2 regions of the Kitasatospora sp. NPDC096147 genome follow, and region 2 is predicted to be linked to the other one. Evidence: riboswitches for the same ligand, from Rfam matches in the RefSeq annotation. Region 2 holds a riboswitch; the other holds the start of a gene.
What was found. A riboswitch is a leader RNA that binds a small molecule or an ion and turns the genes downstream of it on or off. The one in region 2 is predicted to bind glycine.
Positions count from the first base shown of each region.

Region 1 (14,787 bases), on a different contig from region 2:
CGTGCGGCTGGCGGGTGTCCAGGGTGTTGCCGCAGCCGGTGTAGTCGGCGTAGCCCCGGCGGCTGCGGTCCAGCCGGTAGTACCCGGCGTTGTCGATGCCGCGCAGCGAGAGCGAGGGGCCCATCACCCCGCTCTCGGCGGTGTGGTTGTAGACCACGTCGAGGATCACCTCGATGCCGGCCGCGTGCAGCGCCCGCACCATCCGCTTGAACTCGCCGACCTGCTGGCCCCGGCTGCCGGAGGCGGCGTAGCCGGCGTGCGGGGCGAAGAAGCCCAGGGTGTTGTAGCCCCAGTAGTTGGTCAGCCCGCGCTGCTGGAGGTGGTCCTCGTCGGCGTACTGGTGCACCGGCAGCAGTTCGACGGCGGTGACCCCGAGGTCCACCAGGTGGCCGATGGCCGCCGGGTGCGCCAATCCGGCGTAGGTGCCCCGGAGTTCACGCGGCACCCCGGGGTGGCGCATGGTGAAGCCGCGCACGTGCAGCTCGTAGAGGACGGTCTCGGCCCACGGGGTCTTCGGGCGCTGGTCGTCGTACCAGTCGTCGTCGTCGTGCACCACCACCGCCTTGGGCACGTACGGTGCGGAGTCCCGGTTGTCCCGGACGGTGTCGGCGACGTCCTGCTCGGGCCAGCCCCGGACGGCGGCGCAGGTGGCGTCGTGGGCGGTGTAACTCCCGTCCACCGCGCGGGCGTACGGGTCGAGGAGGAGTTTGGCCGGATTCCACCGGGCGCCGGTCCACGGGTCCCAGCGGCCGTGCACCCGGTAGCCGTAGCGGGTGCCGGGCAGGACCCCGGGCAGGTAGCCGTGCCAGGTCTGGAAGGTCCGCTCGGTGAGCGGGTGCCTGGTCTCGCCGCCGTCCTCGGCGAACAGGCAGAGCTCGACCGCCTCGGCGTCCGGCGCCCAGAGCGCGAAGTTGGTGCCGGGGCGGCCGTCCTGGTCGGTGCGGAACCGTGCGCCGAGCGGCTGCCAGCTGCCCGGCCAGGGCACCGCGGGGTCGGGTCGGCCCTCGTGCGCTGTCCGTTGCTGCCTAGCCGTCATCGGCCGCACCCTCCCAGCTCTCCGCAGGGGCCGTCCCGGGCCCTGTCCAGTCCTTGTTCCCTGATCAGGTGTCACTGTCACGCGCCGGGCGCGGCTGTGACGGACTGTGAACGATTCTGTCCCGGAAAGCGGCGTCCGGGCGTCCACCGGGCGAATCCCGTGTCACGTGTCCGGGCGGTCGCCCGCTCGTTGAACCGGACGGTTGTCGGCACCGCAGTCCGTGGCGCCGAACGGAAAGGACGTGGCATGCGCCCCCGGGTCGGAGTCTGGACACGGCGGTTGGCGGTGGCCGGGCTCTGCCTGCTGACCGCCTGCACCAGCGAGCGGACGGCCGCGCCGAGCTCCGACGCCGCCGCCTCGGCGAGCCCGGCGGTCTCCCGGGCGGTGATCACCAGCACCCCGGCGGACGGCGCCCAGGAGGTGCCGGCCGAGGGGCCGGTGAAGGTGACGGTGGCCCAGGGGCGGCTGGTCTCGGTCCGGCTGGCCGACCAGAAGGGCACCGAGGTGCCGGGGAAGGTCGGCCCGGACGGCGTCTGGGTGCCGGACGCCCGGCTGGCGATGTCCACCGCGTACACCCTGGACACCGTGGCCGAGGACCAGGCCGGGCTGAAGGCGGCCCAGCACGTGGCCTTCGCCACGCTCGCCCCCGACCACACCTTCGCCGCCTTCTTCACGCCCGAGGACGGCTCCACGGTCGGGGTCGGGATGCCCGTCTCGCTCCGCTTCAGCCGCCCGATCACGGACCGGGCGGCGGTGGAGAAGGCCATCTCGGTGACCGCCGACCCGCCGGTGCCGGTGGCCGCGCACTGGTTCTCCAGCCGGCGGCTCGACCTGCGCCCGGAGAAGTACTGGGCGGCCGGCACCAAGGTCACGCTGGCGCTCCGGCTGAAGGACGTGCAGGGCGCCCCGGGGGACTACGGCACCCAGTCCAAGGACGTGCACTTCACGGTCGGCCGCTCGGTGGTCTCCACGGTGGACCTGGAGGCGCACACCATGACGGTCCGTCAGGACAGCAGGGTGCTGCGCACCCTGAAGGTGTCCGGCGGCAGCCCGGAGTTCTCCACCTACCTGGGCACCATGGTGATCTCGGAGAAGTTCGCCGTCACCCGGATGAACTCGCAGACCGTCGGGCTGGGCGACGAGTACGACATCAAGGACGTGCCGCACGCGATGCGGCTGACCGCCTCGGGCACCTTCGTGCACGGCAACTACTGGGCCGCCCGGGACGTCTTCGGCACCGCCAACACCAGCCACGGCTGCCTGGGCCTGGCCGACGTGAAGGGCGGGTCGGACAGCTCCCCGGCGGGCTGGTTCTTCGAGCAGTCCACCGTCGGCGACGTGATCGAGGTGCACGGGAGGAGCGGGGACCGGGTGCCGCCGGAGAACGGCCTGAACGGCTGGAACCTCACCTGGGACCAGTGGCGCAAGGGCAGTGCGCTCGGGGGGCGATAGGCGCTCAACTGTTCGACGATGAAAGGAGTTTGGGACCTTTCGCCGCTCTGCTGTACGAGTGGGGGGAGCGGTGCGCCTGTCATATGCCAGTCGAATAGTGATCGTTTACTCATTGTCAGTACGCGGGCGCTCGCAGTCCGCAATGATGGGCGCATGGCGGGATGGGGCGAAGCAGAGTGGGCATCACTTCCGGCAGCCGGAGCGCCTGCTGACGGCCCGTCGGACATCGCGGAAGGTGGGGTGCTCGCCCTGGAGACTCTGGAACGACTCAGCCCGCAGGAGGTCGAGCGCGTGCACTTCGGCCGACTCTGCGCCCAGGTCGCCGCCGAGGAGGAGGTGTTCCTGCCCTCCCGTCCCGAACTCGTCGGCCTGGCCCGGCGCGTGGTCCTCACCGTCCTGCAGGGCTGGCGGCTCCACCAGTTACTGGAGGTCGGCGAACTCCTCACCGGCGAGCTGATGGCCAACGCCGTCCGGCACACCGGGGGCCGCACCATCGGCCTGCGCCTCACCCGCCGCCCCGGCTGGCTCCGGGTCGAGGTCCGCGACTCCTCCCGTGCCCTGCCCTGTCTGGTGCTGGCGGAGCCGGGCAGCGAGACCGGCCACGGCATGCTCCTGGTCAACACGCTCGCCGAGCGCTGGGGGGCCGATCTGCTCCCGCGCGGCAAGGGCGTCTGGTTCGAGCTGAAGATCCGCGAGCGGGCGGCCCAGGGCTGACCGCCCCGGAGAACAGTGCGGGGCCCCCGGGCGGCCGTGGTGCGGCGTGGGGGCCCCTGCAGATGTCACCGCGCCGGCCAAGGGGGTGCGTGCCGCGCGGGTGTCGATGGCTCGACTATCGCACGGTCTCAGCATGTGGGCAAAATCCAACGAAAGGTTTGTAAGCTACTTCACCTTCACTAATCGTATGGATTCGCCCTCCGTCCTTTGATTATTCAGTCGACAGCGCGCCCCGGTTCCGTCATGATGCGGCGCGATGACTCGTACCGACATGCCCCAGACCCTGGATGAGCGCACCACGCTGCTCACCTTCCTCGACTACGCCCGGGCCACCGCACTGGCCAAGGTCGACGCGCTGAGCCCGGAGGACGCCGCGAAGGCGCCGCTGCCCGGCTCGCCGCTGATGACCCTCGGCGGGCTGATCAGCCACCTGCGCTGGGTGGAGCACTGGTGGTTGGACGTGGTGCTGCTCGGCGCCGAGTGCGTGGCGCCGTGGACCGACGCGGACCCGGACGGGGAGATGCGGATCGGGGCGCAGATCCCGATCGCCACCCTGACCGCCGACTACCTGGCGCAGATCGAGCGCCACCGCGAGCTGGTGGCCGGCCTCGACCTCGACACCTGGGCGGTCGGCACGGTCCGCAGCGGCACCCGGATCAACCTCCGCTGGATCCTCTTCCACCTGGTGGAGGAGATCTCCCGGCACAACGGCCACCTCGACGTGCTGCGCGAGCTGGCCGACGGCACCACCGGGGACTGACCGGCCGTCACCCGAGCCGCTGTCAGGTGCTCAGCGCTCCACCGGGATCCACAGCTGGGCCGTGGTGTCCGAGCCGTCCGGGAACGAGCCGAGGGCGAGCAGCTCCGGCCCCGGGCGGCTGCGGTAGGCGCTGGACGGGAACCACTGGGTGAAGACGTCCCGCCAGAGCTCCTGGAGCGCCTGCGGGAACGGTCCCGAGGTCTCGAAGACCCCCCACTCGCCGGCCGCCACCAGCAGGGTGTCCAGCCCCTCCGGCACCGGGTCGGGCGCCACCACGGCCTGGTAGTAGTCGAGTTCGGTGCCCTCGGCCCGGCTCGGGTCCAGCCCGTCGGAGACCGAGAGCATCCCGGCCGGCTCGGCACCGGGGGCGGACAGCCCGGCGATCCGCTCCAGCTCCGCCCGGCCGACGCCGCGCAGGAACTCCACGATGTGCGGGTTCTCCCCCCGGTGCACCAGCGGCACCCGGGCCCTCCGCCCGACCAGGGTGAACTCCGGCTTCCGTACGACCCGGTAGCGCATGCTGCTGTTCCCTTCCACGACGAGGCGGAAGGAGAGCCGGGGCTGCGCGGTCAACTCGGCACCGTCGCGCCGGGCTTCGCCCGGTCCGATCCCGTGCACCGCCCGGAACGCCCGGGCGAACGCCTCGCCCGAGCCGTACCCGTACCGGACCGCCACCTCCAGCAGCGTCCGCTCCCCGGCCAGCACCTCGGCCCCGGCCAGCGTCAGCCGCCGGCGCCGTACGTACTCCGACAGCGGCATCCCCGCCAGCGCCGAGAACAGCCGCCGGAAGTGGTACTCCGAGGTCAGCGCGATCCGCGCCAACTCCGGCACGTCGAGCGGCAGTTCGAGCCGCTCTTCGAGGTGGTCCAGTGCGCGGTTCAGCCCGTCCAGCACCCGGCTCTCCTTCCCTGATGCCCCCACCGTAGAAAAGCGGAGCGGGCCCGGACCCGACCGTCCGTGCCCGCTCCGGTCGGGTCAGCGCCTCAGCACTCGATGACGTTGACGGCGAGGCCGCCGCGCGAGGTCTCCTTGTACTTGATCTTCATGTCGGCGCCGGTCTCCTTCATGGTCTTGATCGCCTTGTCGAGGGAGACGTGGTGGCGGCCGTCGCCGCGCAGCGCCATCCGGGCGGCGGTGACGGCCTTCACGGAGGCCATGCCGTTGCGCTCGATGCAGGGGATCTGGACCAGGCCGCCGACCGGGTCGCAGGTGAGACCGAGGTTGTGCTCGATGCCGATCTCGGCCGCGTTCTCGACCTGCTCGGGGGAGCCGCCGAGCACCTCGGCCAGGCCGCCGGCCGCCATCGAGCAGGCCGAGCCGACCTCGCCCTGGCAGCCGACCTCGGCGCCGGAGATGGAGGCGTTCTCCTTGAACAGCATGCCGATCGCCCCGGCGGCCAGCAGGAAGCGGACGATGCCGTCGTCGTCGGCGCCGGGGATGAAGTTGAGGTAGTAGTGCAGGACGGCCGGGATGATGCCGGCGGCGCCGTTGGTCGGCGCGGTGACCACCCGCCGGCCGGAGGCGTTCTCCTCGTTGACCGCCATCGCGTAGAGGGTGACCCACTCCATCGCGTTGGCCGGGCCGATGCCCTCGGCGCGCAGCGCACGGGCGCCGGAGGCGGCCCGGCGACGGACCTTGAGGCCGCCCGGCAGGATGCCCTCGCGGTTCATGCCGGCCGAGACGCACTCCTGCATCACCCGCCAGATCTCCAGCAGCCCGGCCCGGATCTCGGCCTCGGAGCGCCAGGCCTTCTCGTTCTCCAGCATCAGGCCGGAGATCGACAGGCCGGTCTCCCGGGTGAGCCGGAGCAGTTCCTCGCCGGTGCGGAAGGGGTAGCGCAGCGCGGTGTCGTCCGGGACGACCCGGTCGGCGCCGATCGCGTCCTCGTCCACCACGAAGCCGCCGCCGACCGAGTAGTAGGTCTTCTCCAGCAGGGTGGCGCCGTCGGCGTCGAAGGCCCAGAGCGTCATGCCGTTGGCGTGGTAGGGCAGGGCCTTGCGGCGGTGCAGCACCAGCTGGGTGTCCGGGTCGAAGGCGATGTCCTGCACGCCGAGCAGGTGCAGGCGCTTCTCGGCCTTGATCCGGTCCACGTCCTCGTCGGCCCGGTCGACGTCGACCGTCCGGGGCGAGTGGCCCTCCAGGCCGAGCAGGACGGCCTTCGGGGTGCCGTGGCCGTGGCCGGTGGCGCCGAGCGAGCCGAACAGCTCGGCCCGGACGGAGACGGTCTGCGCGAGCAGGCTCTCGGACTTGAGGCGGCGGGCGAACATCCGGGCCGCGCGCATCGGTCCGACGGTGTGCGAGCTGGAGGGGCCGATACCGATGGAGAAGAGGTCGAAGACGCTGATGGCCACGGAGGTGACGTCCTTGTCTGGTCTCGTGGGTGAAGCCGGGGCAGGCATGGCACGGGGCACCGCGCGCCACGGTTACCAGTGTGCGCGGTGCCCCGGAAGAGCAAGGTGGCCGTAGGGCCACCGGGGGACTACAGCTCCGGGTAGAGCGGGTACTTCACGGCCAGCGCGGTGACCCGGGCCTTCAGCGACTCGGCCTTGGCCTCGTCGAAGCCGGGCAGCAGGGTCTCGGCGATGACGTCCGCGACCTCGCGGAAGTCCTCGGCCCGGAAGCCGCGGGTGGCCAGGGCCGGGGTGCCGATCCGCAGACCCGAGGTGACCATCGGCGGGCGGGGGTCGTTCGGGACCGCGTTGCGGTTCACCGTGATGCCGACCTCGTGCAGGCGGTCCTCGGCCTGCTGGCCGTCGAGCTCGCTGTTGCGCAGGTCGACCAGGACCAGGTGCACGTCGGTGCCGCCGGACAGCACCGAGACGCCGGCCGCCTTGGTGTCGTCCTGGAGCAGCCGCTCGGCCAGCGCCTTGGCGCCCTCCAGGGTGCGCTGCTGGCGCTCCTTGAAGTCGTCCGAGGCGGCGACCTTGAAGGAGACCGCCTTGGCCGCGATCACGTGCTCCAGCGGGCCGCCCTGGAAGCCGGGGAAGACCGAGGAGTTGAGCTTCTTGGCGAACTCCTGCTTGGCCAGGATGATGCCGCCGCGCGGACCGCCGAGGGTCTTGTGGGTGGTCGAGGTGACCACGTCGGCGTACGGCACCGGGTTCGGGTGCAGACCGGCGGCGACCAGGCCGGCGAAGTGGGCCATGTCGACCCACAGGTACGCCTCGACCTCGTCGGCGATCCGGCGGAACTCGGCGAAGTCCAGCTGGCGCGGGTAGGCGGACCAGCCCGCGATGATCACCTTCGGGCGGTGCTCCTTGGCGAGGCGCTCGACCTCGGCCATGTCGACCAGGCCGGCCTCGTCCACGTGGTACGCGACCACGTTGAACTGCTTGCCGGAGAAGTTCAGCCGCATGCCGTGGGTCAGGTGACCGCCGTGCGCCAGGTTCAGGCCCAGGATGGTGTCGCCGGGCTGGGCGATGGCGAACAGCGCGGCCTGGTTGGCCGAGGCGCCCGAGTGCGGCTGGACGTTGGCGTACTCGGCCCCGAACAGCTCCTTCACCCGGTCGATGGCGATCTGCTCGGCCACGTCGACGTGCTCGCAGCCGCCGTAGTAGCGACGGCCGGGGTAGCCCTCGGCGTACTTGTTGGTGAGGACCGAGCCCTGGGCCTCCATCACCGCGACGGGCGCGAAGTTCTCGGAGGCGATCATCTCGAGGGTGGTCTGCTGACGGTGCAGCTCGGCGTCGACCGCGGCGGCGATCTCCGGGTCGAGCGCGTGCAGGGACTGGTTCAGGACAGTCATGTTGGGTCTTCCCGTGGGGCGGTGCGGGCAGGGGACCGGGGAGGGGACGGCCGCCGCGCTGCGGCCGTCACCCGTCTACCAAGGGGTCAGGCGCCGATGAAGGCGTCGTACTCCGCGGAGGTCAGCAGCTTGCCGGCCTCGGTGATCTTCACCTTGAACAGCCAGGCGTCGCCGAACGGGTCGCTGTTGACCGAGGCCGGGTCGTCGATGACGGCCTGGTTGATCTCGGTCACCTCGCCGGTGACCGGCGAGAACAGGTCGCTGACCGACTTGGTGGACTCGAGCTCGCCACAGGACTCGCCGGCCGTGATGGTGTCGCCGACCTCGGGGAGCTGGACGTAGACGATGTCACCGAGGGCGTCGGCGGCGTGGGCGGTGATGCCGACCGTCGAGACACCGTCCTCGGCGGCCGTCAGCCACTCGTGCTCCTCGGTGTACTGCAGGTGCGTGGGGTTGCTCATGACGTCATTCTCCAGGATCGCAAGAGGGTAGGGCGAAGCCGTCCGCTGAGCGGACCGCAGCTCGGAACATGTGAGGAAGGGTCAGCGGGCGCGCTTGTAGAAGGGCAGCGCCACGACCTCGACCGGCTCGTGCTTGCCGCGCACGTCGACCGCGACCGCGCTGCCGGGGGCGGCGTGCGCCGCGTCCACGTAGGCGATGGCGATCGGCTTGCCCAGGGTGGGGGAGGGGGCACCCGAGGTGATCCGCCCGATCGGGGTGCCGTCCGTGCTGACGACCGCGTACTCGGCGCGCGGCACCCGCTTGCCGTCGGAGACCAGGCCGACCAGCTTGCGCGGCGGGTTGGACTCGGCCTGCACGGCCGCCGCCTCCAGGGCCTTGCGGCCGACGAAGTCGCCCTCCTTCTCGAACTTGACGACCCGTCCGAGGCCGGCGTCGAAGGGGGTCAGCTCGGTGGACAGCTCGTGCCCGTACAGCGGCATGCCGGCCTCCAGGCGCAGCGTGTCGCGGCAGGACAGGCCGCAGGGCACCAGGCCGGCGTCGGCGCCGGCCGCGGTCAGCGCGGTCCACAGGTGCTCGGCGTCGGCCGGGGCGCAGAAGACCTCGAAGCCGTCCTCGCCGGTGTAGCCGGTGCGGGCCAGCCAGACGTCCTTGCCGGCCACGGTGGCCGGGAGCAGGGCGTAGTACTTGAGGCCGGGCAGGTCGGCGTCGGTGACGGAGCCGAGGATGCCGTTCGCCTCCGGGCCCTGGACCGCGAGCAGCGCGTAGGCGTCCCGGTCGTCGCGGACCTCGGCGTCGAAGCCGGCCGCGCGCTCGGTCAGCGCGTCCAGCACCACCTGGGCGTTGGAGGCGTTGGCGACCACCATGTACTCGGACTCGGCGGTCCGGTAGACGATCAGGTCGTCCAGGATGCCGCCGTCCTCCTGGCAGATCATCGTGTAGCGGGCGCGCAGCATGCCGAGCGCGGAGATGTGGCCGACCAGCGCGAAGTCCAGCAGCTCGCCGGCCTGCGGGCCGGTCACGGTGATCTCGCCCATGTGCGAGAGGTCGAACAGGCCGGCCTTGGTGCGGACCGCCAGGTGCTCCTCGCGCTCGCTGCCGTAGCGCAGCGGCATGTCCCAGCCGGCGAAGTCGGTCATGGTGGCACCGAGCGAGCGGTGCAGGGCGTCGAGCGCGGTCAGACGAGGGGACATGGCGACGGAACTCCTTGGCCGGAAACGGGCATGCGGGGGTGGAGTCTCCCCGTCTGTCGTCGCAACCTGAGAGCTTCACCGCCATCCAAGGATGGCGGCTTGCACCGTGGGTGGGCGCACGGCGCGGCCGTGTCCACTTTCCAGATCTGCCTCGCCCGTGCGGTAGGGGTGCCTGAGAGATTCCGGGGAGGACTTGCTCCTTCGGCGCCGGCTGTGCGCGCGGGGCGCACTCCGGACTCTCCCGCGCGGGTTCGAGCGGCCGTTGTGAAGTTGTCGGGCGGGGTCATCATGGCACGAGACCGGGCCGGGACGGGAGAGGGGTCCGCCCAGCAGGTCAGGTCTGCCCGACACCCCGTCACCACTGCCCCCTCAGGGCCTAGGCTGAGCCCCGCACGGCTACAGAGGGGCGCGACCGATGGACCACGCGGGCGGGACCGGGGCACAGGGCGGGGCACAGGGCTGGGCGGAGCCCGGGACCGCACCGGCCGGGGGGAGCTGGCCGGTCAACGAGTTGGAGCAGGTGCTGACGGCGGCGCTGGGCGATCCGGGGGCCACGCCCCGGGTGATCGAGGTGCTGGCGCGCAGTCAGGTCTGGATCCCGCTGCCGTCCGGGGCCGACCCGCAGGGGCAGGGGCTCGACCTGCCGACCATCGAGCTGGCCGGCTCGCCGTACGTGCCGGTGTTCTCCTCGCAGGAGCTCTTCCTGCAGATCGCCCCCGGCGTGCCGTTCGCCATCGCGCCGGCCTGGGAGTTCGCCCGGGGGCTGCCGGTCGGGGTCGGCATCGCGGTCAACCCGGAGGCGCCGGTGGGCATCCCGGTGCCGCCGGAGGGGGTCGGCGAGCTCCGCCGGGGGCCGGCCTCGGAGCGCTGGGAGCAGCAGCCGGAGGGCGGTGCCCGGGTGGCCCTGCGGGAGCCGGAGCCGGCCGAGGAGCCGTACGCCTTCCTGGGGGCCGCGATCACCGAACTCGCCGAGCTGCCGGGGGTCCTGACGGCCCGTCGGGCGCTGGCCGGGGTCGAGCTGGACGCCCCGGTGCTGTTCGTCGGGGTGCAGCTGGACCCGGCCTGGCCGGCCGATCCGGGGCAGGTCAACGAGGCGCTCGGCCGGGCCCTCGGGGCCATGCCGCCGCGCTGGGGGGTGCACCTGGTGCTGCTGGACCTGGTGGCCGACCCGGTGGTGGAGTGGATGCTCACCCGGGTCCGTCCGTTCTACGTCCGGTCCGGGGCTTCGGCGGGCTGAGGCGGGGGCCGGGGCGGGACTGACCCCCGAACCGTTACGCGCCGGTACGGGGCGGCGGTATGACGGGTGTCGGGCGGGGCCAATAGGCTGCCCTGGGCAACCATGACCGGCCGGAGCCGGCCGAGGACGAGACGGGACGGCGGGCGGAGCACGGCATGAGCGCGGGAGCGGCGGCAGACGGCGCGATCGAGCGCGCCCTCGGCGAGGTCGCGCCGGAGCGCTTCGACGCCTATGAACGGCTGCTGCACGCGCTGGCCGGCGGCCGGGTCTGGATGCTGCTCTGGCACGGCCACCCCGGCAGCCCGGACGCCCAGTACGGGAACATGGAGATCGGCGGGCACGGCTACGCCCCCGCCGTCACCTCGCCCGAGCAACTGGTCCGGTGCGGCTGGGCCAGGAGCCACGAGGTGATCTCCGGGGTGGAGATCGCCAACGCGCTGTACCGCACCCGCTGGGGCCTGTGGCTCAATCCGCACGTCCCGGGTGGCGGGGTCGGGGTGCCCTGGGCCGACCTGCGGCGGATCGCCGGCGGCCTGGACCGGCTGCCGGCCGGACCGCTCCAGTTGGCCGAGCCGGCCGTGCAGGCCCCGCAGTTCTACGCCCAGCTCCAGCGCGAGGCCGCCGCCGTACGCCCGCTGCGGGCGCTGCGCCAGGCCTGGGTGCGCCCGGCGGTCGGGGAGGCGTACCTGGCCGTCGGCCTCGACCTCTACGACACCTCGCCGCCCTCGGTCGAGGCGGCCCGGGCGCTGGTGCACCGCGCGGTGGCGCACGCCCCGGCCGGCCTGGCGGTCTCCACCGTGCTGCTGGCCGACGAGCTCGACCCGGTGGCGATGTGGCTGCGCGCCTTCGCCCGTCCGTTCTTCGACCGGGAGTCGGCCAACCACCCGCCCCAGGGGTACTGGCCCCAGCAGCAGCCCTGGCGCTGAGCCCGCCCCGGCCGGAGCGGCCGTCCGTGCCTGCCCGAAAGGGCAGTTGACGGGGTGTTCGGACAATCATTCGCACGCATCTTGACAGTTGAGTAACCACTGTGTGAAGAGGCTTATTCGCCAGGACACGGGCGTGCATGCGGACAGATCACAGTTGGGCATCCTTCGCTTGTCAGGTCTGGCGTAAGCCCTCCCCGATGCCAGAGAGTCTGCCCAGTGCAGTACGGGGTTCACCTGAGCTGCCCGGCAACTCCCTTGCTTCTCAGCACCTTTCGCAATCGCGATTCCGGACCGTATCCAGGATCGGGCCCTACCCGGGCCCGCTGCTCGGTGTACGTACGGCACCGTGGCCGGCCACCGTCGGCGAGGGGAAACGAAAGACACCATGAGCACTTCCACCAAGAGCACCAACGCACCGGACGCCGCCGAGGCCCCGGTCAAGCGGATCGAGGGCCGGTCGCCCGGCCGGATCGCCTGGGACCGCCTCAAGCGCGACAAGGTCGCGCTCACCGGTGGTGTCGTGGTGCTGCTGCTGATCCTGGCCGCGATCTTCGCGCCGGTGCTCACCGCGCTGTTCGGCCACCCGGTCGACGAGCCCCACCCGGACCAGATCAACCCCGAACTCGGCCTCCCCAAGGGGGCGTTCGGCGGCATCAGCAGCGACTTCCTGCTCGGCGTCGACCCGACCTTCGGCCGCGACGTGTTCAGCCGGATCGTCTACGGCGCCCGGATCTCGCTCACCGTGGCCTTCCTGGCCGCAGGCGTGTCGGTGGTCATCGGCGTCCTCGCGGGCATCGCGGCCGGCTACTTCGGCGGCTGGGTGGACGCGGCGATCAGCCGGGTGATGGACGTGCTGCTGGCCTTCCCGCAGCTGCTGTTCTCCATCGCGCTGGTCTCGGTGATGCCCAACTCCGTGCTGGGGCTGGAGGGCAGTGCCGTCCGGATGGCGATCCTGGTGCTGGTGATCGGCTTCTTCGGCTGGCCCTACATCGGCCGCATCGTCCGCGGCCAGGCCCTGTCGCTGCGCGAACGCGAGTTCGTCGACGCGGCCCGCAGCCTGGGCGCCGGTTGGCCGCACATCCTGCTGCGCGAGCTGCTGCCCAACCTGGTCGCCCCGATCCTGGTCTACGCGACCCTGATCATCCCGACCAACATCCTCAGCGAGGCCGCCCTCAGCTTCCTCGGTGCGGGCGTGAAGCCGCCGACCCCGTCCTGGGGCCAGATGCTCTCCGAGGCCACCCGGATCTACCAGGTCAGCCCCACCTACATGGTGGTGCCCGGTCTGGCCATCTTCGTCACGGTGCTGGCCTTCAACCTGTTCGGTGACGGGCTGCGCGACGCGCTGGACCCCAAGGGCAACTGAGCCCGGGCCGGTGCACCCCCACGGGCCGGCCCCTGTGCCGACGGCCCGTCAGAACAGGACATCCCGAGACTGTTCCACCCCAGTACGACCATCAGGAGGAAAGTACCCATGACGCGAAACCGGACGCTCGCCGCCGCCGCCCTGGTGGCCACGCTGGCCCTCACCGCGACTGCCTGCGGTGGCAGCAAGGACAAGGGCGGATCCGACGGCGCGAGCAAGTCGGCCTCGGCCGGTGGCTTCAACGCCGCCGTCGACAAGGTCCTCAACCCGTCCGACAAGAAGGGCGGCACGCTCAACCTCTGGAGCAGCACCGACGCCGACTCCTGGGACCCGGGCCGCGCGTACTACGCGTCGATCTGGAACATGCAGCGCTTCTACGCCCGTACCCTGCTGGCCTTCGACGCCAAGCCGGGCAAGGGCGGCCTGGAGCTGGTGCCGGACCTCGCCTCCGCGAAGCCCGAGGTCTCCGCCGACGGCAAGACCTACACCTTCAAGCTCAAGAGCGGCATCAAGTTCGAGGACGGCTCGCCGATCACCTCGAAGGACATCAAGTACGGCATCGAGCGCGTCTTCGCCCAGGACGTCATCTCCGGCGGTCCGACCTACCTGGTCAACGTCCTCGACCAGGGCCAGGGTTACAAGGGTCCCTACACGGACACCACCCCGGACAAGATGGGTCTGAAGACCGTCGAGACCCCGGACGACACCACCATCGTCTTCAAGCTGGAGAAGCCCGACTCGGCCTTCCCCTACCTGCTCGCGATGGGCACCGCCTCGCCGATCCCGGCCAAGTCCGACACCGGCTCCAAGTACGGTGAGAAGCCGGTCTCCTCCGGCCCGTACAAGTTCAAGTCGATCGACCCGGGCAAGTCGGTGGAGTTCGTCCGCAACGAGAACTGGGACCCGGCCACCGACCCGTTCCGCAAGGCGCTCCCGGACGCGGTCAAGCTGACCATCACCTCGAACGCCGACGACATGGACAAGCGCCTGCTCGACGGCTCGATCGACCTCGACTTCGCGCAGACCGGCCTGTCCCAGGCCGCGCAGGCCCAGGTGCTGACCAACGACAAGCTCAAGGCCAACACCGACGACCCGTACAACGGCTTCATCCGGTACATCGCGCTGGTCCCGAAGATCGCCCCGTTCGACAACGAGCACTGCCGCAAGGCCGTCCTGTACGCGGCCGATCCGACCGCGCTGCAGACCGCGCGCGGCGGTTCGGTGGCCGGCTCGCCGTACGGCTCGATGCTGCCCCCGAACATCCTGGGCTCGGACAACCACGACCCGTTCGGCCTGGTCGACGGCAAGCCCGACCTGGCGAAGGCCAAGGAGGAGCTGGCGGCCTGTGGCAAGCCGGACGGCTTCAAGGCCACCATCGCGGTCCGCGGCAACAAGGACAAGGAGATCAAGTCCGCCGTCGCCCTGCAGACCGCGCTGAAGGCGATCAACGTCGACCTCACCATCGACCAGTTCGACGGCAAGCTGCTCGCCTCGGTGGCCGGCTCGCCGGAGGTCGTGAAGAGCAAGAACTACGGCCTGATCGTGATGGGTTGGGGTGCCGACTACCCGACCGGTGCCGGCTACATGCAGCCGCTGATGGACGGTCGCTTCATCACCGCCAACGGCAACAGCAACTACCCGGAGACCAACGACCCGGAGATCAACGGCCTGTTCGACAAGGCCGCGGCCGAGTCCGACCCGGCCAAGGCCGCCGAGATCTACAAGCAGATCAACCACAAGGTGACCGACTCGGCCGTCTACCTGCCGGTGGTCGCGGACCGCGCGCTCAACTACCGCAACCCGCGCCTGACCAACGTGTTCATCAACGACGCGTTCGGCATGGTCGACTTCCAGGCCCTCGGTACCTCCGACGGCAAGTGACCTGCCCAGTCCCGTAGTTCG
Region 1 is NZ_JBIWFX010000006.1:400,405-415,191, forward strand. Features, by position in the region: gene glgX (glycogen debranching protein GlgX) at 1-1,036, opposite strand, end outside; gene ACIRBX_RS21980 (Ig-like domain-containing protein) at 1,283-2,488, shown strand; gene ACIRBX_RS21985 (ATP-binding protein) at 2,780-3,202, shown strand; gene ACIRBX_RS21990 (DinB family protein) at 3,459-3,962, shown strand; gene ACIRBX_RS21995 (helix-turn-helix domain-containing protein) at 3,993-4,856, opposite strand; gene ACIRBX_RS22000 (L-serine ammonia-lyase) at 4,946-6,313, opposite strand; gene glyA (serine hydroxymethyltransferase) at 6,442-7,707, opposite strand; gene gcvH (glycine cleavage system protein GcvH) at 7,794-8,168, opposite strand; gene gcvT (glycine cleavage system aminomethyltransferase GcvT) at 8,250-9,359, opposite strand; glycine riboswitch at 9,510-9,613, opposite strand; gene ACIRBX_RS22020 (enhanced serine sensitivity protein SseB) at 9,775-10,596, shown strand; gene ACIRBX_RS22025 (enhanced serine sensitivity protein SseB C-terminal domain-containing protein) at 10,752-11,522, shown strand; gene ACIRBX_RS22030 (ABC transporter permease) at 11,908-12,885, shown strand; gene ACIRBX_RS22035 (ABC transporter substrate-binding protein) at 12,994-14,766, shown strand.
Region 1: another riboswitch for glycine. It lies ahead of gcvT (glycine cleavage system aminomethyltransferase GcvT); the one in region 2 lies ahead of gcvP (aminomethyl-transferring glycine dehydrogenase).

Region 2 (14,787 bases):
GCAGGACCTGCCGGAGCTGACCCTGATGTCCGACGGTGCCACGGTGTACGAGTGCACCTCGCCCCAGCAGGTGGTCGATCTGCTGAAGGGTGGTCAGGGCGTGTTCGGCATCGCCGTCGGCGCGGTCCGGCAGGAGCTGGAGGGCGCGCTCGGGCGGCTGCACGCCGAGCGGACCGACACCGGCGAGACGGTGACCGGCTACGACCCCGGTGACGAACTGGCGCAGCGGCGCAACCGGGCGGGCTGACCCGGCGTCACTCCCCGCGGACGACAAGGGGAGAACGCTGGTGCGAACGGTGCGACGGGTGGTGCGGGGCGGAGTCCTGCGGGGACGGTCGGCGGTGGTCCGCCTGCTGCGCAGCAGGACCAGCCAGCGGCGCTGGTTCCAGGCCCTGGTAGTGGCCGCGCTGGCCGGTCTGGCGCCGATGAGCTGGCTCTGGCTGGCGGCGGGGGACCGGGTCGGCACGGTGGCCGGGGCTCCCGCCGCACCGGTGGGCGTGGTCTTCGGCGCCGGGATCTTCGACGGAAAGCCCTCGCCGTACCTGGCCCACCGGCTGGACGCGGCGGTGCAGCTGTACCGGGCGGAGAAGATCCAGGCGGTGCTGGTCACCGGGGACAACAGCCGCACCGACTACGACGAGTCCACCGTGATGAAGACCTACCTGGTGGAGCAGGGCGTGCCGGCCGGCAAGGTGGTCGAGGACTACGCGGGCTTCGACACCTGGGACTCCTGCGTCCGGGCCAAGCGGATCTTCTTGGTGGACCGGGCGGTGCTGATCAGTCAGTCCTTCCACGCCCGGCGGGCGCTGGCGCTCTGCCAGGCGGCCGGGATCGACTCCTACGCCGTCGGGGTGGACGAGGACCCGAACGCCACCTGGTACTACGGCGGCCTGCGGGAGATCCCCGGGGCGGCCAAGGCGGCCTTCGACGCCGCCTTCGAGCCGGACCCGACGTTCTGGGGGGAGCAGGAGCACGGCATCGGGGCGGCGCTGGCCCGGCCGCGCTGAGCCGGAGCCCCGGCGGCCGGCCGGCCCGCTTCGCGTTGCCCGCTTCGCGTTGCCCGCTTCGCGTTGCCCGCTTCGCGTTGCCCGCTTCGCGTTGCCCGCTTCGCGTTGCCCGCTTCGCGCTCCGTCTCCTGACGCGGTGCGCTGCCGCACGGTTCTGTCGGTGGGGTGCGGGATGATCGACGGGTGCGTTCGGTGCCGAGCATCCTCCACCTCGACATGGACGCCTTCTTCGCGGCGGTGGAGCAGGCGGCCAAGCCCAGCCTGCGCGGGAAGCCGGTGATCGTCGGCGGCCTCGGGCTGCGCGGCGTGGTCTCCACCGCCTCCTACGAGGCCCGGAAGTTCGGCGTGCACTCGGCGATGCCGATGGCCCAGGCCCGCCGGCTCTGCCCCAACGCGGCCTTCCTGAGCGGGCGCTACGACGCCTACCGGCAGGTCAGCGAGGTGGTGATGGGCCTGCTGCGGGAGCTCTCACCGCTGGTCGAGCCGCTCAGTGTGGACGAGGCGTTCGTCGACCTGGAGACCGGCCCGTACGCCTCGGCGCTGCGCGAGGCGGGGCCGGAGGCCGGGGCCGAGATGGCGGTGGCGATCGGCACCGACCTGCGGGCCGACATCGAGGAGCGGACGGGGCTGACCGGCTCGGTCGGGCTGGCCGGGTCCAAGCTGATGGCGAAGATCGCCTCCGAGCAGGCCAAGCCGGACGGCCTGGTGGTGATCGGCGTCGGCCGGGAGCGGGCGGTGCTCTCCACCATGTCGGTGCGGGCGCTGCCGGGTGTCGGCCCGGCCACCGAGCAGGTGCTGCGCCGGGTCGGGATGACCACGGTGGCGGACCTGGCGGCGGCCGGTGAGGGTGAGCTGGTGCAGCTGCTGGGCCGTGCCCACGGGGTCGGCGTGCACCGGATGTCGCTGGGCCTGGACGAGCGCGCCGTGGTGCCGGACCGGGACGCCAAGTCCGTCTCGGTGGAGGACACCTTCGAGGTGGACCTGGCCGACCGGGGGCGGGTGCTGCGGGAGATCGACGAGCTGACGGCCCGTTGTGTCGGCCGGCTGCACGCCTCCGGGCGCTCGGGGCGGACGGTGGTGCTCAAGGTGCGGCGCTTCGACTTCTCGACCATCACCCGCTCGGAGACGCTGCGCTCGCCGACCGACGACGCGGTGGTGATCGCCGAGACGGCCCGGCGGCTGGCCCAGCAGGTGGACATCACCGGCGGGGTGCGGCTGCTGGGGGTGGGCGTGGCGCAGCTGGCGGACTTCACCCAGGAGGACCTGTTCGCCCAGGCCGAGCGGGAGGAGCTGGCGGCTGGGGCGGGGGAGGTAGCGGCGCCGCAGGACAGCGAGCCGGTGGTGGAGGTGGCCGTGGTGCGGCAGTGGCGGCCGGGGCAGGACGTGACGCACGGTCAGCTCGGGCCGGGGTGGGTGCAGGGCAGCGGAGTGGGCCGGGTGACGGTGCGCTTCGAGACGCCGCAGGGGGGGATCGGGCGGGTGCGGACCTTCGCGGTGGACGACCCGGAGCTGACGCCGTCGGGGCCGCTGCCACTGCGCCCCGGGATGCTGCCGCCGGCGGGCGACGAGGACGAGGAGTGACGAGGACGAGGAGTAGGGCGGGGACGACGACGGCCCCCGCACCGTGTCCAGCGGTGCGGGGGCCGTTCATCCTGCGGCCGTCCGTCCGGGCGTGATGCCCTCACGTACCGGCGGCGGCCGGGGTGCCGTCGGCGCGACCCGTCCCTGAGCGCGTCGGCGGGGTGGGGCGTACCGTCCGGCCCGAGCCGGACGGTACGCCCCTGACGCCTCGTCAGGCGCCGGTCTTCACCAGCTCGGGCGAGGCGGGGGCCTCGACCGGAGCGGGGGTCTCCTTGATCCGGCGGATCGCGAACGGGACCACGGCGGCCACCAGGCAGACCGCGGCGGCGACCCAGAACGCGTGCTTGTAGGCGTCCAGGGTGGGCAGCTGGACCGGGATCGGCAGCTTCATGGTGTCGCCGGTCAGGATCGCGGCCATCACGGCGGTGCCGATGGCGCCGCCGACGGTGCGCAGCACCGCGTTCATGCCGTTGGCGATGCCGGACTGCTCGGCCGGGACGGCGCCGTTGATGTAGGCGGGCATCGCCGCGTAGGCGAGGCCGACGCCGAGGCCGAAGACGGCGGAGGCGAAGTAGATGTCGCCCTCGGCGGAGTGACGCAGCGCCAGGTAGACCATGCCGGCCGCGCCGAGCAGGCCGCCGAGCACCAGCGGCAGGCGCGGGCCGCGCCGGGCGATCAGCAGGGCGCCGACCGGGGCGGCGACCATCGAGCCGAGCGCGGAGGGCAGCAGCATGACGCCGGCGTGCAGCACGGTGGCGGTGAAGCCGTAGTGGGCCAGCTTCTCGGGGGTCTGGGCGAAGTTGCTGATCACCATGAACGAGCCGTACATGCCGAAGCCGATCAGCAGGCCGGAGATGTTGGTGAAGGCGACGGCCGGACGGGCCATCATCTTCATGTCCACCAGCGGGTGCTTGACCTTGACCTCGATGATCCCCCAGACCAGGGCGATCACGGCGGCGGCGGCGAACAGGCCGAGGGTGCGGTTGGAGGTCCAGCCCCAGGTGTTGCCCTGGCTGACCGCGATCAGCAGGGCGGAGAGCCAGCCGGCCAGGGTGAGCGCGCCGAGCGGGTCGGCGCCGCCGTTCTTGTCGACCACCGGGTCGGTCGGGACGCGCAGGGCGACCAGCGCGACGGCGAGCAGGCCGAAGCCGAGGCCCATCCAGAAGATGGACTTGTAGTCCCAGTGCTCCAGCAGCAGGCCGGTGGCGACCAGGCCGAGGCCGGAGCCGACGCCCATCGAGGCGGAGATCAGCGCGACGCCGCCGGTGACCTTCTCCTTGGGGAGCTCGTCACGGACGATGCTGATCGCCAGCGGCAGCACGCCACCGCCGGCGCCCTGCAGGACGCGGGCGACGACCAGCCAGGTGAACGAGTGGGTGCCCACCGCCAGCGCGGAGCCGGCCACCAGGCCGCCGAGCGAGACCAGCAGCATGGGCTTGCGGCCCCGGAGGTCGCCGAAGCGGCCGAGCAGCGGGGTCAGGACGGCGGCGGACAGCAGGTTCGCCGTCATGAGCCAGGTGATGCTGGAACCGGAGACGTCCAGTTCCTTGGCCAGCGAGGGCAGGATCGGGACGACGGCGGTCTGCACCACGCTGAATGCCAGCATCGCCAGCACCAGGGCGGGGAGCACGCGCGTGCTGCTCGGCCTCACGGAAGCTTCCTTCAGTTGAAAGTCAAGGGACTGAAGTAACCATGACGGGAGATACTTCAGTGTGTCAAATATTCTCTGGTGAAGCTTTGGCAAAGTGGCGTTTGACGTGCGGGAACGCCGAAGCCGCCCGGCACACGGGGTGCGGGGCGGCTTCGGCGGGGCGGGTCAGCGCAGCGGTTCGGGGCGGCCGGCGGCCGGCGGCGGGGAGGCGGCGGGCGTGACGCCGGAGGTGTTGTCGTGGATCTCCACCTGCTCGCGGCGCAGCTCGTCCCGGATCACCGCCTCCTCGGTGTAGCGCTCGACCACCAGGCGGACCCGCTCGATGGGGGCCAGGTACTTGCGGACCACCGGGCGCTCCTCCCGGAGGGTCACCTCCTCGACCGCCTCGGCGATCTCCTGCTCGCTGAGCGCGGCCCGCTCCGCCTCGGTGACCGGCACCCGCTCCACCCGCACCCGTTCCTTCACCACCGGGACCTTGCGCTCCACCGCCTCGGAGGTGACGTACTTGCGCAGCTTGGCGGTGCCGAGCACGTGCCACTCGGTGGTGACGTCGAGGCGCTCCTCGCGGCAGGTGATCTCGACCGGGCCGCCGGGGGCGTTGCCGGGGACGGTGGGGGCGGTGGACTCGGCCGGCTTGGCGGCGGCGGGCGCCGGAGCGGGCATCTCGGAGGTGGCGGTGAAGGCCATCGGGGCGGCCGTCATGGTCGGGGCGGTGGTGGTCGCGTTCACGCTGCTGCTTTCCTTGCTGGTGGTGCCGACGGAGCCGAAGTCGAGGTCCTTGGCGGTGCCCGTGCCGTTGGTGCCGACGGCAGCCGCCGCCAGCGGGGCGGCGGCGGGTGCGCCGGTGTCCAGGCCGTAGTAGCGGTAGAGCTGGAGCTCCTGCGCGGGGGAGAGGTGCTGGCCCACGCCGAAGTCGGGGGAGTCCTTGATCAGGGACTTGTCGTAGGGGACCCGGAGCTCCTCGCCGGAGAACTCACTGGTGGTCAGCGGGACGAACGCGTCCCGGCCGAAGATCCCGGTGCGGACGGCCGCCCACTCGGGTTCGCCGGTCGCGTCGTCGAGGTAGACCTCGTCGACGGTGCCGATCTTGTCACCGTTCCGGTCGACCGCCTTGTGTCCGATCAGGTCTCGCGGGTCGATGTCGGTCTGCACGCTGTCCTCCAGTAGGAGAGGTACGAAAGCACCCCTGACACTCCGTCAGGGGGCGGTCGGCGGAAGCTCCCGGCCGCACTTCACACGAAAAGCCATCAATCGGACGTCGGCCATTCGAACGCCGCCGTTGGGGAGGGAGATGGGCCGTTCGAGGGCGGGTCGCGGAGGCCCGGAGTGCGCTGGGGGCGCCCGTGATCTGCGGCGCTCCCGCTGGTACCCTGGGCGCGACTGCCGAGCCCGCTCGGGAGAGTCCCCTCCGCCCCGGCGGAGAAGGGCGCCGAAGGAGCAAACCCTCCCCGGAATCTCTCAGGCATCCGTACCGTGCGGGGTAGGTCACTCTGGAAAGCAGGGCAGGGCCGACGGCGAGGGAGCCGGCGGGCCCCACCCTCACCGACGGTGCAAGCCGCCGGGCCGGCCACCGCCGTCCCGGGCGGGCGAAGCTCTCAGGTACCGATGACAGAGGGGGAGGCCCGACGGGTTCGTGTGTTCGAGGCCCCTGCTGTCCCACGGCGGCGAAGGTCCGAGGCGTGCGTACCCCAGCCGGTCCGTGACCAGGAGGCCCGACCCCCATGAACGCCAAGCCGACCCTCACCGAGCTCGAACTCTCGAGCCCGTTCGAGAACCGTCACATCGGTCCCGACGCCGCCGCCCAGGAGAAGATGCTGGCGAGCATCGGCTACGGCTCGCTGGACGAGCTGTCCGACGCCGCCGTGCCGGACGCGATCAAGAGCCTGACCGCCCTCGGCCTGCCGGCCGGCCGGAGCGAGGCCCAGGTGCTCGCCGAGCTGCGCGAGCTGGCCGGACGCAACACGGTGCTGCAGTCGATGATCGGCCTCGGGTACTACGGCACCTTCACCCCGCCGGTGATCCTGCGCAACGTGCTGGAGAACCCGTCCTGGTACACCGCCTACACCCCCTACCAGCCGGAGATCTCGCAGGGCCGGCTGGAGGCCCTGATCAACTTCCAGACCGTGGTCGCCGACCTGACCGGTCTGGACACCTCCGGCTCCTCGCTGCTGGACGAGGGCACCGCCGCCGCCGAGGCGATGTCGCTGGCCCGCCGGGTCACCAAGGTCAAGGGCGGCGTCTTCCTGGTCGACGCCGACACCCTGCCGCAGACCATCGCGGTGATCGAGACCCGCGCCGAGCCGACCGGTGTCGAGGTGGTCGTCGCCGACCTCTCCGCCGGCATCCCGGCCGAGATCGCCGAGCGCGGCGTCTTCGGCGTGCTGCTCCAGTACCCGGGCGCCTCCGGCGAGGTCCGTGACCTCGCCCCGGTGATCGAGCAGGCCCACGGCCTCGGCGCGGTCGTCGCGGTCGCCGCCGACCTGCTGGCCCTCACCCTGCTGAAGTCGCCGGGCTCGCTCGGCGCCGACATCGCCTGCGGCACCTCGCAGCGCCTCGGCGTCCCGATGGGCTTCGGCGGCCCGCACGCCGGCTACCTGGCCGTCAAGGCCGCCTACGCCCGCAACCTGCCCGGCCGGCTGGTCGGCGTCTCGGTGGACGCCGACGGCAACCGCGCCTACCGCCTGGCGCTGCAGACCCGCGAGCAGCACATCCGCCGCGAGAAGGCCACCTCCAACATCTGCACCGCCCAGGTGCTGCTGGCCGTGATGGCCTCGATGTACGCGGTCTACCACGGCCCGGACGGCCTGGCCGAGATCGCCCGCCGCACCCACCGCTACGCCGCCGCGCTGGCCGAGGGCCTGCGGGCCGGCGGCGTGGAGCTGACCAGCGGTCAGTTCTTCGACACCGTCACGGCCAAGGTGCCGGGCCGGGCCGCCGAGATCGCCGCCGCCGCGCGCGCCAACGGCATCAACCTCTACCAGGCGGACGAGGACACCCTCTCGATCTCCTGCGACGAGACCACCACCCGCGAGCACCTGGCCGGCGTCTGGGCCGCCTTCGGCGTCACCGCCGAGGTCACCGAGACCGCCGACGCGCTGCCCGAGGCGCTGCTGCGCGAGGACGAGTACCTGACCCACCCGGTCTTCCACAGCCACCGCTCGGAGACCGCGATGCTGCGCTACCTGCGCCGCCTCTCGGACCGGGACTACGCGCTGGACCGGGGCATGATCCCGCTCGGCTCCTGCACCATGAAGCTCAACGCCACCACCGAGATGGAGCCGGTCACCTGGCCCGAGTTCGGCCAGCTGCACCCGTTCGCCCCGGTCGACCAGGCCGAGGGCTTCCTGACCCTGATCCGCGGTCTGGAGCAGCAGCTGGTGGAGGTCACCGGCTACGACGCGGTGTCGATCCAGCCGAACGCCGGCTCGCAGGGCGAGCTGGCCGGTCTGCTCGCGGTCCGCGCGTACCACCGGGCGAACGGCGACGTCGAGCGCGACGTCTGCCTGATCCCGTCCTCCGCGCACGGCACCAACGCGGCCTCGGCCGTGATGGCCGGCATGCGGGTGGTCGTGGTGAAGACCCTGCCGGACGGTGACGTGGACGTCGCCGACCTGAAGGCCAAGATCGAGCAGCACCGCGACCAGCTCTCGGTGCTGATGGTCACCTACCCGTCCACCCACGGCGTGTACGAGACCGAGATCACCGCGATCTGCGCGGCCGTGCACGAGGCCGGCGGCCAGGTCTACGTCGACGGCGCCAACCTCAACGCGCTGGTCGGCCTGGCCAAGCCGGGCAAGTTCGGCGCGGACGTCTCGCACCTGAACCTGCACAAGACCTTCTGCATCCCGCACGGCGGTGGCGGCCCGGGCGTCGGCCCGGTCGCGGTCCGCTCGCACCTGGCCCCGTACCTGCCGAACCACCCGCTCCAGGCGGAGGCCGGCCCGGCCACCGGCGTCGGTCCGATCTCGGCGGCCCCGTGGGGCTCGGCCGCGATCCTGCCGATCTCCTGGTCGTACGTCCGGCTGATGGGCGGCGAGGGCCTCAAGCGCGCCACCCAGGTCGCGGTGCTGAACGCCAACTACATCGCCAAGCGGCTCGCCCCGCACTTCCCGGTGCTCTACACCGGCCCGGGCGGGCTGGTCGCGCACGAGTGCATCATCGACCTGCGCCCGCTGAGCAAGGAGACGGGGGTGACCGTGGACGACATCGCCAAGCGCCTGATCGACTACGGCTTCCACGCCCCGACCATGTCCTTCCCGGTGGCCGGCACGCTGATGATCGAGCCGACCGAGTCCGAGGACCTGCACGAGATCGACCGCTTCTGCGACGCGATGATCGAGATCCGCGGCGAGATCGAGAAGGTCGGCTCGGGCGAGTGGGCGGCGGACGACAACCCGCTGCGCAACGCCCCGCACACCGCCGCCACGCTGGCGGGGGAGTGGGCGCACTCCTACACCCGCCAGGAGGCGGTCTTCCCGGCGGGCGTGAACCCGGCGGACAAGTACTGGCCGCCGGTGAGCCGGATCGACGGTGCGTACGGTGACCGGAACCTGGTCTGCTCCTGCCCGCCGCTGGACGAGTACGGCAGCTGACCCGGTAGCGCGCCGAGGGGCGCGGGGTACTGCGCGAGGGTGGAACGGCAGCACCTGCAACTGGCTGATGGTGGGTCAGTTGCAGGTGGGCCGCCTCCCGAAGCGCGCAGTTCCCCGCGCCCCTTTTCGCTTGCCCTGCCGTAGGTCTGTGCCGAGTGCGTGCGCGCCCGGGCGGCGGAGCCGCAGATCAGGCAGAGTCTCGCGCCCCTTTTCGCCTGCCCTGCCGTAGGTCTGTGCCGAGTGCGTGCGCGCCCGGGCGGCGGAGCCGCAGATCAGGCAGAGTCTCGCGCCCCTCTGCGCCTGCCCGGCCGGCCGTCAGGCGACGGCGAGCGGGCGGCGCGGGGCGATGATGCGGCCGTCGGGGAGGAGTTCGCCGGTGTCCTCGAAGAGCAGGACGCCGTTGCACAGGAGGCTCCACCCCTGGTCGGGGTGGAAGGCCATCGGGACGGCGGCCTCACGGTCGGTGGACAGTGCGGACGGACACTCAGGCTGGTGCTGGCACATCGTCGTACCCTCGCTTCAGATTCCCCTGACCGGTCACAGGTGTGAACCGGCGCTCCGACGGGTAGGACTGACGGCCCCCCGCGTCGGTTCCCAGTGTCGTCATCCTGAGCCCTTCCCGCAGCGATTTCGTGACATGCGCCACAAGCGGACCCCAGGGATCACCCGTTCAGATGGAAAAAGGGCCACCGCCGCCGACCGGAAGGTCGTGCGGCAGTGGCCCTTTCGGGTGAACGCGCGTCAGGAGTGCCCGGCGGGCGCGAGCGGGCGGTCGAGCAGGGCGAGCAACTCCCCGGCGGGGTAGACCCGGTGGGCGGTGATGCCGAGCGGTGCGGGGGCGAGCGGGATGAGCAGGTCGACCGCGGGGCCGGGGTCGGGGTGGTGGAGCCAGAGGGCGGTGGCGTAGTGGCCCGGGATGGAGAGCAGCCGGGGATGGTGGCGGGTGCGGGCCGAGATGGCGATCTGGTGCGCCTGGCGTAGCGCGCGCAGCGTGGAGTCCAGGTAGGGGCCGGCGGTGAAGTGCGAGAAGACGTGGTGCCGTTCGGCCGTCTCGGTGACTTCGGCGGCGGCCACCGGGCCGCCGACACCGGCTTCGATCAGGAACCGCCAGCCCGTCCGCCGGGCGCCGGCCAGCGGGGCGGCGGGCTCGTCGAGGACGTGCACCGCGAGCGGGTGCGCGGGGTGCAGCCGCGCGCCGTCCTCGTCGAGGGTGAGGGCGGCGAGCGGGCCGAGGGTGGCTTCGCAGTCGAGCGCGCCTTGGACGGCGCGCAGGGCGCTCGGCGGTGGCTGGGGGGTCTGCAGGGTCATGGTGGGTCGCCTCTCCGTGCTGGAATCGGCGTGCGAGTGCGGCATACCGGCTGGTGGGTCGGGGACCCGGGCCGTGTCCGGTTGGGCATGGTCGCTTGCGGGCGCGGGCCTGCCGCTCGAGGGTCCTGCGGGAGCGGCGGGTGCCGGGCGGGAGCTGTGCGAATCCTGATCGAACGGATGCACAGGGTGACTTTCTTATCACATTCAGTGCTTGCTGGCAAGTCGGGTAAAGGCTGACGTGTCGTCAGGAACCTTGTTCGCCAACCGCGTTCGAGGTGGCGGCTAGGGATCTTCGGGACGGGCATGATGCAGGGACCGTTCGGCTAGGTGGAGGGGCACCCATGGGCGAGAAGGTCGTCGCGACGCGCGCGGAGCTGTCGGACCGGCAGTTGTACCGGCGCAAGCTCCAGTCCTGTCTGGACGCCCTGGAGCGGATGCTGCGCGAGGGCCGGTTCGACCGTCCGAGGGCCATGGTGGGCCTGGAGATCGAGCTCAACCTGGCCGACGACCTGGGCCGGCCGGTGCTGCGGAACGAGCAGGTGCTCTCCTCGATCGGCTCGGGCGACTTCCAGACCGAGCTGGGCCAGTTCAACATCGAGCTGAACATCGCACCGCGCCGGCTCACCGGCCACGTGCTGGACGAGCTGCGCGAGGAGATCGACACCGGGCTGCGCTACGCGGACCGCAAGGCCGAGGAGGTGGGGGCCCGGATCGTGATGGTCGGCATCCTGCCGACCCTGGACCTGGACCACACCGGCCTGGACGCGATGTCGCACAACGACCGCTACACCCTGCTCAGCGACCAGATACTCGCGGCCCGGGGCGAGGAGATCGCGCTGGACATCGAGGGGGTGGAGCGGCTGGCCGTGGAGTCGGTCTCGATGGTGGCCGAGGCCGCCGCCACCTCGCTCCAGCTCCACCTCCAGGTCACCCCGGAGCGCTTCGCCCCGGTCTGGAACGCGGCCCAGGCGATCGCCTCGGTCCAGCTGGCACTCGGTGCCAACTCGCCGTTCCTGTTCGGCCGGGAGCTCTGGCGGGAGACCAGGCCGGTGCTCTTCCAGCAGGCCTGCGACACCCGTTCGGCGGAGCTCAAGGCGCAGGGCGTGCGCCCCATCACCTGGTTCGGCGAGCGCTGGGTGAACTCCGCGCTGGACCTCTTCGAGGAGAACCAGAAGTACTTCCCGGCCCTGCTGCCGATCTGCGACGACGAGGACCCGGCCAAGGTGCTGGCCTCCGGCGGCATCCCGAAGCTGGCCGAGATGCGGCTGCACAACGGCACCGTCTACCGGTGGAACCGGCCGGTCTACGACGTCGCCGACGGCGTGCCGCACCTGCGGGTGGAGAACCGCTGCCTGCCGGCCGGGCCGACGGTGGTGGACACCCTGGCGAACGCCGCCTTCTACTACGGCCTGGTCCGGGTGCTGGCCGAGCAGCCCAGGCCGGTCTGGACCCGGCTGGCCTTCGAGCAGGCCGACGAGAACTTCCACCACGCCGCCCGGTACGGCATCGACGCGGTGCTGCACTGGCCCAAGGCCGGCCGGGGCGCCCGGGGCACGGTGTCGCTGCCCGCCACCGAGCTGGTGCTGAACGAACTGCTCCCGATGGCCCGTCAGGGCCTGGACGCCTGGGGCGTGGAGCCGGGGGACCGGGACCGCTACCTCGGCATCATCGAGCAGCGCTGCCTGCGCCGCACCAACGGCGCGGCCTGGCAGGCGGCCACCGTGCACCGGCTGCGGGACCACTACGGGATGGACCGGGGCTCCGCCATCGCCGCCATGACGCGCCGTTACATGGAGCACTCCCGGACCGGCGAGCCGGTGCACACCTGGCCGGTCGGTTAGCAGCCGGCGGCCCGTCAGGTTGTCTAGACAATTCGGGCTCACCGACCTGACACGTGATCATTGTTGTACGTACACCTCGGCCCCGTAGACATGGGCGGGTCCGGGCCGGAACGCGGCCCGGGGCCGAACGAGGAGCACCCCCATGAGTCCCGAGGTATCGCGCCGTACCCTGCTCGGCGGCGCGGCAGCCGCCGCCGTGCTGTCCGCCCTGCCGCTCAGCGTCCGGGAGGCGCTGGCCGCCCCGGCCAAGCCGGGGAAGCTGGCGGACATCCAGCACGTGGTGGTGCTGATGCAGGAGAACCGGGCCTTCGACCACTACTTCGGCACCCTGCCCGGGGTGCGCGGCTTCGGGGACCGGGCGGCCGTGCGCGGGATCAACGGCCGCTCGGTGCTGCACCAGCCGGACGCCTCGCGGAAGGAGGGGTACCTGCTGCCGTTCCCGATGAACGCCGCGCACACCAGCGCCTACCAGCAGGGCGCCCCGGCCTTCGGCTTCGTCGACTCGATGAAGGCGTGGAACGACGGGCTGGCCGACGGCGCCGTCTCCCGCCGCTCCTCCGGCTGGCTCGGCCAGGGCTACTACGAGCCGGCCGACATGCCGTTCTACTCGGCCATCGCCTCGGTCTTCACCACCTGCGACCACTACTTCGCCTCGGTGCAGTGCAACACCAACACCAACCGCGACCACTTCATGACCGGCACCAGCGGCGGCACCGTCCGGGACGTCCCGGTGACGGACAACACCGAGATCCCCGGCGGCTACGAGTGGACCACCTACGCCGAGCGGCTGGAGGCGGCCGGGGTCAGCTGGCGGACCTACCAGGCGCTGGACAACTACGACGACAACGCGCTGGCCTGGTTCGCCCCGTTCGTGAAGGCCAAGCCGGGCGAGCCGCTGTACGAGCGCGGCATGAAGATGGTCGGCGACCCGGCCAAGAAGGGTGACCCGTTCGCGATGGGCGACGCCCTGGTCGAGGCGTTCGCCGCCGACGTGCGGGCCGACAGGCTGCCGCAGGTCTCCTGGCTGGTGGCGCCCGCCGCGCTCTCCGAGCACGCCAACTACGCGCCGCCGAACGGCGAGCACCTGACCGCCCGGCTGCTCTCCGCACTGGCGGCCGAGCCGAAGGTCTGGGCCAAGACCGTCTTCATCCTCAACTACGACGAGCACGGCGGCTTCTTCGACCACCTGCTGCCCCCGGTGCCGCCGCTGGCCGCCGGGCGCGGCTCCTCCACCGTGCCGGTGGACGGCGAGGTGGTGGTCCGGGTCTCCAAGGGCGGCTCGACCTACCACCGGGTGGTCGGCCAGGACGGCCGGTACCGGGTGAAGGCCGCCGACGGCTCGCTGACCTGGTCGGACGCGCTGCCGGCCGGGGAGAAGCTGGAGTCCGGCCCGTACCCGATGGGCCTGGGCGTGCGGGTGCCGATGGTGGTGGTCTCGCCGTGGACCCGGGGCGGGGTGGTGGACTCCACCGTCTACGACCACACCTCGGTGCTGCGCTTCCTGGAGAAGCGCTTCGGGGTGGCCGAGCCGAACATCAGCCCCTGGCGGCGGGCCGTCACCGGTGACCTGACCTCGGTCTTCGACTTCTCCGGTGAGGACCCGGTCTGGCCGCAGCTGCCCGACACGGCCGGCAACCGGCAGAAGGTCACCGACACCGGCAAGCTGCCCGCCCCGACCGTCCCGGCCCCGCAGCGGACGCCCCGTCAGCAGGCCGGCACCCGCACCGCCCGGCCGACCCCGTACGACCTCAAGCTCAAGCCGAGGGTGAGGGACGGCCGGCTGACCCTGGACCTGGCCAACCGCGGGAAGCAGGGCGCGGTGTTCGCCGCCTACCCCGCGCCGGGCCTGCTGCCCCGGCACTACACGGTGGGCGCCAAGGGGACCCTCACCGACAGCTGGCCGGTCGGCCCCGAGGGCTACGACCTGCGGGTGCACGGGCCGAACGGCGCGCTCTGGCACCTGCGCGGCGACGCGGCGGCCGAGTACGAGGTCGAGCTGTTCCCGGAGTCCGGCGCCGAGCGGGTGCTGGAGTTCCACCTGATCAACCGCTCGCGCAGCGCGCAGACCTTCCTGATCGGCGACCTGGCGTACGGCGGCGGGGTCCAGGAGGTCCGGATCACCGGGCAGGACACCCGGCCGGTCCGGGTCAAGGTCGGCCGCGAGGGCTGGTACGACGTGGCGGTCGGCGTGCAGGGCGACCTGACGTTCCGTCGGCGCTACGCCGGGCGGATGCCCGGCCAGGAGCAGGGCGTGACCGACCCGGCGATGGGCCTGGCCGAGGCGCTCACCGTGGACGTGGCGCTGGGCGCGGCCTCGGCCACCATCGACGAGGCGATCGTGCTGCCCGGCCGTCCGGCCCGGGTGAAGGCCACCTTCACCGCGGCTGCGGCGCTGGCCGGCCTGGAGGCGAAGCCGGTCGTCCCGCCGGGCTGGACGGTCCGCGAGGTCACCGCCGCCCCGGCCGCGCTGGCCGAGGGCGCCACCGCCACCGCCGAGTGGGAGGTGCAGCCGCCCGCCGTGCTGCCGGACGGCGCCGCGCACCGCGTCCTGGTGACCGCCCGGGCCCGCTCCGGCCAGCGCTTCGTGCTGGCCGACGGCGAACTCGCCGCCCGCACCGCCCCGGTGATGACCGGTCACCTGCTGGACCAGGACTTCGAGGAGCTGGCCCCGCTGCTCGCCCCGGTCGGCGCCGTGTCCGGCTGGACGGCCCAGGCACCGAAGGGCTGGTCGGTGGTGAACGCCCCCGGCATGCCGCAGGGCACCGCCCGGCTCCAGGGCTGGACCTTCCACACCAAGCGGGCCTGGT
Region 2 is NZ_JBIWFX010000001.1:1,244,035-1,258,821, reverse strand. Features, by position in the region: gene ACIRBX_RS05435 (MerR family transcriptional regulator) at 1-247, shown strand, start outside; gene ACIRBX_RS05430 (vancomycin high temperature exclusion protein) at 288-1,007, shown strand; gene ACIRBX_RS05425 (DNA polymerase IV) at 1,191-2,588, shown strand; gene ACIRBX_RS05420 (MFS transporter) at 2,800-4,239, opposite strand; gene ACIRBX_RS05415 (PRC and DUF2382 domain-containing protein) at 4,405-5,391, opposite strand; glycine riboswitch at 5,624-5,723, shown strand; gene gcvP (aminomethyl-transferring glycine dehydrogenase) at 5,961-8,831, shown strand; gene ACIRBX_RS05405 (DUF5999 family protein) at 9,147-9,335, opposite strand; gene ACIRBX_RS05400 (hypothetical protein) at 9,573-10,139, opposite strand; gene ACIRBX_RS05395 (glutamate-cysteine ligase family protein) at 10,481-11,980, shown strand; gene ACIRBX_RS05390 (phosphocholine-specific phospholipase C) at 12,123-14,787, shown strand, end outside.